2 regions of the Mesorhizobium sp. B2-4-12 genome follow, and region 1 is predicted to be linked to the other one. Evidence: predicted binding sites of a transcription regulator. Region 1 holds the regulator's gene; the other holds the start of a gene.
What was found. Region 1 encodes PhoB, which activates phosphate uptake and scavenging genes when phosphate is short. Its sites were predicted from a motif close to TGTCATNNANCTGTCAT; they were not measured.

Region 1 (3,208 bases):
CAGATGAAACCGATGTTGTCCACCGATTTGAACGTGGCCGAGGCTGCCGTGGAAAAGGCCAAGATCGAGGTCAAGGACCTCAATTTCTACTATGGCCAGTCGAAGGCGCTGAAGGACATCAGCCTGTCGCTGCCCGAGCGCAGTGTCACCGCCTTCATCGGTCCTTCGGGCTGCGGGAAGTCGACGCTGCTGCGCGTCTTCAACCGCATCTACGAGCTCTACCCGAGGCAGAGCGCCGAGGGTCAGGTGCTGCTTGACGGCCGGAACATTCTCGACCGCTCGCAGGACCTCAACCTGCTGCGCACCAAGATCGGCATGGTGTTCCAGAAGCCGACGCCGTTTCCGATGTCGATCTATGAAAACATCGCGTTCGGCGTCAGGCTCTATGAGAAGATCAGCAAGGCCGAGATGGACGGCCGTGTCGAGCAGGCGCTGAAGCGCGCGGCTCTGTGGACCGAGGTCAAGGACAAGCTCAACGCCAGCGGGCTCAGCCTTTCGGGCGGCCAGCAGCAGCGTCTTTGCATCGCCCGTACCGTGGCGGTGAAGCCGGAGGTCATCCTGCTCGACGAGCCGGCCTCGGCGCTCGACCCGCTGTCGACCGCCAAGATCGAGGAGCTGATCGACGAGCTGCAGGCCGACTACACGATCGTCATCGTCACCCACAACATGCAGCAGGCGGCGCGCGTGTCGCGCCAGACGGCTTTCATGTATCTGGGCGAGCTGGTCGAGTTCGACCGTACCGAGAAGATCTTCACATCGCCCCGCGAGAAGCGCACGCAGGACTATATCACCGGCCGCTTCGGCTGATCTCACGCATACGAGGACCAGGATCATGGCCGAACACACAGTCGCTTCTTTCGACGAGGATCTCGGACAGATCAGCAGGCTGATCAGCGACATGGGCGATCTCGCCAGCTCGATGGTCGGCGGCGCCACCAAGGCGCTGCTGAACTCCGACAACGCGCTGGCACAGCGCGTTGTCTCCGACGACGTCATCATGGACGCGCGCCAGCGCGAACTCGACGACCGCGCCATCACGCTGATCGCCAAGCGCCAGCCGATGGCCGACGATCTGCGGCATGTCGTCGGGTCGATCCGCATGGCCGGTGACCTCGAACGCATTGGCGACCTTGCCAAGAACATCGCCAAGCGCGTCGGTACGGTCGGCCTGTCCACCACGCCGCGCGACCTGTCGCATTCCATCGACGCCATGGCGCAGCTGGTGCTGATCCAGGTGCAGGGCGTGATCGAGGAGTATGCGGCGCACGATGCCGAGGCCCTTGCCAAGCTGCGCGCCGATGACGAACGTATCGACGTCAAATACACCTCCGTGTTCCGCGAACTTCTCACCTACATGATGGAGGATCCGCGCAACATCACGGCTTGCACGCATCTGTTGTTCTGCGCCAAGAATCTCGAGCGCATCGGCGACCATGTGACCAACATCGCCGAGAATGCCTACTATGTGCTGACCGGTACGCAGCTGCCCGCGAATCGTCCGAAGCAGGACGAAACGGCGATGTCGGCGCCGGCGGCTTGATCGTCAGAGCGGTTCACCGTTTTACGGAAAACCGCTCTCTCTCTTGTTTCCATGCAATTCCGGACGGAAAACCGCTTCACACTTTTCCTGGAATTGCCTTAGAGGTGACCAGTCGATGATCGCGCCACGCATCATGGTGGTGGAGGATGAGGAGCCACTCGGCGTGCTCCTCCGCTACAATCTGGAATCGGAAGGCTACCAGGTCGAGGTGGTCCCGCGCGGCGACGAGGCGGAGATTCGCCTGCAGGAGAACGTCCCCGACCTCCTGGTGCTCGACTGGATGGTGCCGGCGGTGTCCGGGATCGAACTCTGTCGCCGGCTAAGGATGCGGCCCGAGACCGAGCGGCTGCCGATCATCATGCTGACGGCGCGCGGCGAGGAAAGCGACCGCGTGCGCGGCCTTTCGACCGGCGCCGACGATTATCTGGTCAAGCCGTTCTCGACACCGGAATTCATGGCCAGGGTCAAGGCGCTGCTGCGCCGCGCCAAGCCGGAAGTGCTGTCCAGCGTGCTCAAGGTGGGCGACATCGTGCTCGACCGCGAATCACATCGCGTCTACCGCAAGAAGAGCGAGATCCGGCTCGGGCCGACCGAATTCCGCCTGCTCGAATTCATGATGCGTCATCCCGGCCGGGTGTTTTCGCGCAGCCAGCTGCTCGACAATGTTTGGGGGGAGACGATCTATATCGACGAGCGCACGGTGGATGTGCATGTCGGCCGGTTGCGCAAGGCGGTCAATAACGGCCGCATGCCCGACGTCATCCGCACCATTCGTGGTGCGGGGTATGCAATCCGCGAGGATTGAGCGCGACTTTATTCAGGCCACGTTCTTCCCGGAGCCGGCTTTCGCCTGCATGCCCGGCGCGAAAATCTCCTGGTCGACGAAGGTCAGCGCCCGCATGGCGCAGCCCTCGCGGATCAGCGGCAACTCGTTGGGCTCGGTGTCGAAGGAAATCGATTTCGAGTGCTGGCCGCCGGCGGTCTGGGCGATGGCCTCGCGCAATGCCGGCTCGATCAGGTCGAAGGCGGCGGCGCTGACGCCGACCATGGCGACGGGGGCGGGATCGATCAGCGCGAACAGGCTGCCGAGGCCGTAGCCCAGCGCCTCGCCGGCCCTGCGGTAGGCCTCCCGCTCGGGCCCGTCCGTTTGCCGCGCCGTCGCCGCCAGCGCCCGCATCTGCGCGTCGCTGACATCGGCGACCGGCTCGGTGTCCTCGCTGAGCTGCCTGGCGTTGCGCCAGATGGCGTAATTGCCGGCATAGGCTTCGACGCAGCCGCGCCGCCCGCAGCGGCAGAGCGCGCCGCCTGGCCGATGGATCATATGGCCGAATTCGCCGCCCGAGGAATGGGTGCCGGTGAAGAGCTCGCCCTTCAGCACCAGGCCCATGCCGATACCGTGCGAAAGGAGAATGGCGATGAAGTCGTCGCGGTAGCGCTCCGGATCGCGCCAGCGCAGCGCCACCGCCATCATGTTGCAGTCATTCTCCACGGTGGCGGGGATGCCGAACTCGGCTTCGAGTATGTCGGCGAAGGCGATGTCGGTCTGCGGCGTGATGGGCGACCACAGCATTGCCCGGGCATCGGTGTCGGTGATGCCCTGGATCGCCAGCGCGATGCGGGCGACGCTGCGCACGTCGAGGTCGGGATCCTCCAGGCGCCGCCGCACGA
Region 2 (3,208 bases), on a different contig from region 1:
GCGCCCACATCGTCGTTTATTCGGCGACCAAGCACATCGACGGCCAGGGCCGCTGTCTGGGCGGCGTGATCCTGTCGGACAAGGAGTGGATCGACAAGAACCTGCACGACTATTTCCGCCATACCGGCCCCAGCCTGTCGCCCTTCAATGCCTGGACGCTGCTGAAGGGCCTGGAGACGCTGCCGCTGCGCGTGCGCCAACAGACGGAAAGCGCCGGCAAGATCGCCGACTTCCTCGCCGAGCAGCCGCAGATCGCCCGCGTGATCTATCCCGGCCGCGCCGACCATCCGCAGGCGGATATCGTCAAGAAGCAGATGTCGGGCGGCTCGACGCTGATCTGCCTCGACGTCAAGGGCGGCAAGCAGGCGGCTTTCGCCTTGCAGAACGCGCTCGACATCGTGCTGATCTCGAACAATCTCGGCGATGCCAAGAGCCTGATCACGCATCCGGCGACGACCACCCACAAGAACCTGACGGACGAGGCCCGCGCCGAACTCGGCATCGGGCCAGGTACGCTCAGGCTGTCGGTCGGCCTTGAGGATACCGACGACCTTCTGGAAGACATCGCGCAGGCGTTGCAGACGGCCAAGTAAGGCCTGCCTACGCGGCTTCAGGCGCGCGACGGCGTCTCCTCCAGTTCGGTCGCCTTGGTGCCGATGGTCATCGCATTGCCGCGCCAGTCGACGGCGCCGCCGAGCCAGCCACGTGCCCACATCGCCGGCAGGATGAGGTCGCGCACCATGATCGCCGCGACGATGCGCGATGACAGGTACCAGCCCTTGGACCAGGCCAGGGCACATTCCGGAAGGTAGAAGGCCGCCAAAACGGCGATGGCCGTGAGCGGCAGGCTGAAGCCGGCGCTTGCCGCCGCGGCCAGCGCAAGCAGCAGCGGCACCACGGCACCAGTCAGGATTTCAGGCGCGAAGAACAGCGGGAAGGTGACGCGGCGCAGGCGAGCCCAGCGGGCCTGGCGCGACCAGATCTCGCCAAGCGTGCGCCGGCCGAGCGGCTGCTCGAAAGGCGCGGCAACGAGATTGACGCGCAGGCCAAGCCCGTTCACCAGCTTGGTCGCGGCGGCGTCCTCGGCGATCTCGGCGGCCAGCGCGCGAATGCCGCCATTGGCATCCAGCATGGGCTTGTTCCACAGCATGCTCTTGCCCTGGGCAAAGCCTAGCCCAAGCGCCTCGCCGGCATATTGCCAGCGCGCCTGCAGCGTGTTGAGAAAGGCGCATTCGACCTCAGCCCAGAAGCCATCGGGCCGCGAACCGATCGGCGTCGAGCAGACAAGGCCGGTATCCGGCCGCCATGCCGCCATCAAATGCTGAATGTAGTCCCTCGGCATCAGCACGTTGGAATCGGCAAGAATGACCCAGTTGTGGCGCGCCGCTTCCCAGCCCTTGACGCAATTGTTGAGCTTGGGATTGGCGCTGATCCGATCATCGCCGATCAACAGGCGGGCTGGCACTTTGGGAAAGCGCCCCATGGCGGCACGGATCAGCGTGACCACCGGATCGTCGGCATGGGCGACGCAGAAGATCAGTTCATAGCGCGGCCAGTCGAGCGAGAAGGCGCGCTCCAGTGTCTCGTGCGTGAACGGCTCGACGCCACGCGATGGTACGACAATTGACACCGGCAGCGATCTGCCGGCTGGCGGTGCGATCGTGGTGCGCCGTTTCAGCTGTGAGGTGGCAAGCGCAATGCTGGCGGCATTTGAAAGGATGAGTGCGGTCGAGAGCGAGGCGGCTATGAGAGTGAGTTCCATCGATATCTGGTCACTCCAGAAAGGACGGCCCGCGTGACGGCCGTTTCAACAGGTCGGCAGAGCGCCGAGTCGCCCGTGCGCGCACACCACCATTGTCATGTGTCACTTAAATGACATTCTTTGCCGCCACCTGCCTTTCAGGGTCACGCGCGACAAGACGCGCACGTTGACCTGCTCGCTGGGAGCGCCGAAAGGTACCGGATTGTTTTGGAGCCGCTCATGTACCGCGCCGTCACGCGCAACATTGAAGTGCAGGTCAGGCCGTTCTATCTCGAGGATCGTTCGGACCCTTCGGAGAACCGCTACGTCTGGGGCTATCAGATAACGATCGACAACCAGTCGGACGAGTTCGTGCAGCTTCTGTCGCGCTATTGGCACATCACCGACGGAGCGGGCCGGGTCGAGGAGGTGCGCGGGCCGGGCGTTGTCGGGGACCAGCCCGAACTCAACCCCGGCGACAGCTATCAATACACGTCCGGCTGCCCGCTCTCGACGCCGTCAGGGATCATGGTCGGGCACTACACGATGCGCAACAAACGCGGCGAGACGTTCGACATCGCCATCCCCGCCTTCTCGCTCGACCTGCCGGGGACAAAGCGGACCGTGAATTAGACCTCAGCGATTGGCGAGGTCCGCTGCGATGGCGTCACTATTCGGGGAGAAATGCCCATCAGGGCAACGAGGGCGGCAGCTCGTGAGAACATACAAGCGCTGGGTGGATCCGCGCGATCACTGCCGAAGGTTGCGCTGCCCCTCATCCGCCTGCCGGCACCTTCTCCCCGTGAAAGGGGAGAAGACCGGTATTTCACTTCGCCGCCGCGAATTCCGCCGGGTCGAAGTCATATTGCTTCGAGCAGAATTCGCAGGCGACATGGATGCCGCCGTCCTCGGTGCTGTCCCTGATCTCCTGCGCGGAGAAGCCTTCGAGGATGCCGCGGATCTTGTCCCTGGAGCATGAGCACTGGTCGGCGACGGGGACGCCGCCGAAGACGCGCACGCCGTGCTCGTGGAACAGCCTGTAAAGCAGCCGCTCGGCGCCGATCGTGGGATCGATCAGTTCCGTCGGTTCGATGGTGCCGAGCAGCGCCAGCAATTCCTGCCAGGAATTGTCCGTGGGATCATGGATCTCCTCGCGCGGATCGCCATCGCCGCCATGCAGGTCCGGGACGCGCATGCGCTCGGACGCCTGCGGCAGGAACTGCGCCAGGATGCCGCCGGCACGCCACTGCTCGCGCGTGCCGCCGACGCCGGGCGTCAGCAGCTTGGCCACGGAGAGCCTGATGTCGGTCGGAATCTGTTCCGACTGGCGGAAATAGGTGCGTGCCGCGTCTTCCAGCGTTTCGCCGTCGAGCTGGACGATGCCCTGATAGCGTTGCGTATGGGCGCCCTGGTCGATGGTCAGCGCCAGCACGCCGCTGCCAAGCAGCGTCTGCTGGGACGTCTCGC

Region 2: FJ934_RS05685 (ceramide glucosyltransferase) is a predicted target of PhoB. The motif match lies at 1,862-1,878, and genes of this name have one in related genera.

Annotation. Positions count from the first base shown of each region.
Region 1 is NZ_VFVC01000010.1:123,732-126,939, reverse strand. It holds gene pstA (phosphate ABC transporter permease PstA) at 1-7, shown strand, start outside; gene pstB (phosphate ABC transporter ATP-binding protein PstB) at 4-807, shown strand; gene phoU (phosphate signaling complex protein PhoU) at 833-1,540, shown strand; gene phoB (phosphate regulon transcriptional regulator PhoB) at 1,656-2,345, shown strand; gene FJ934_RS08990 (ROK family protein) at 2,358-3,208, opposite strand, start outside.
Region 2 is NZ_VFVC01000006.1:39,380-42,587, forward strand. It holds gene FJ934_RS05680 (O-succinylhomoserine sulfhydrylase) at 1-593, shown strand, start outside; gene FJ934_RS05685 (ceramide glucosyltransferase) at 611-1,762, opposite strand; gene apaG (Co2+/Mg2+ efflux protein ApaG) at 1,982-2,374, shown strand; gene FJ934_RS05695 (Hsp33 family molecular chaperone) at 2,568-3,208, opposite strand, start outside.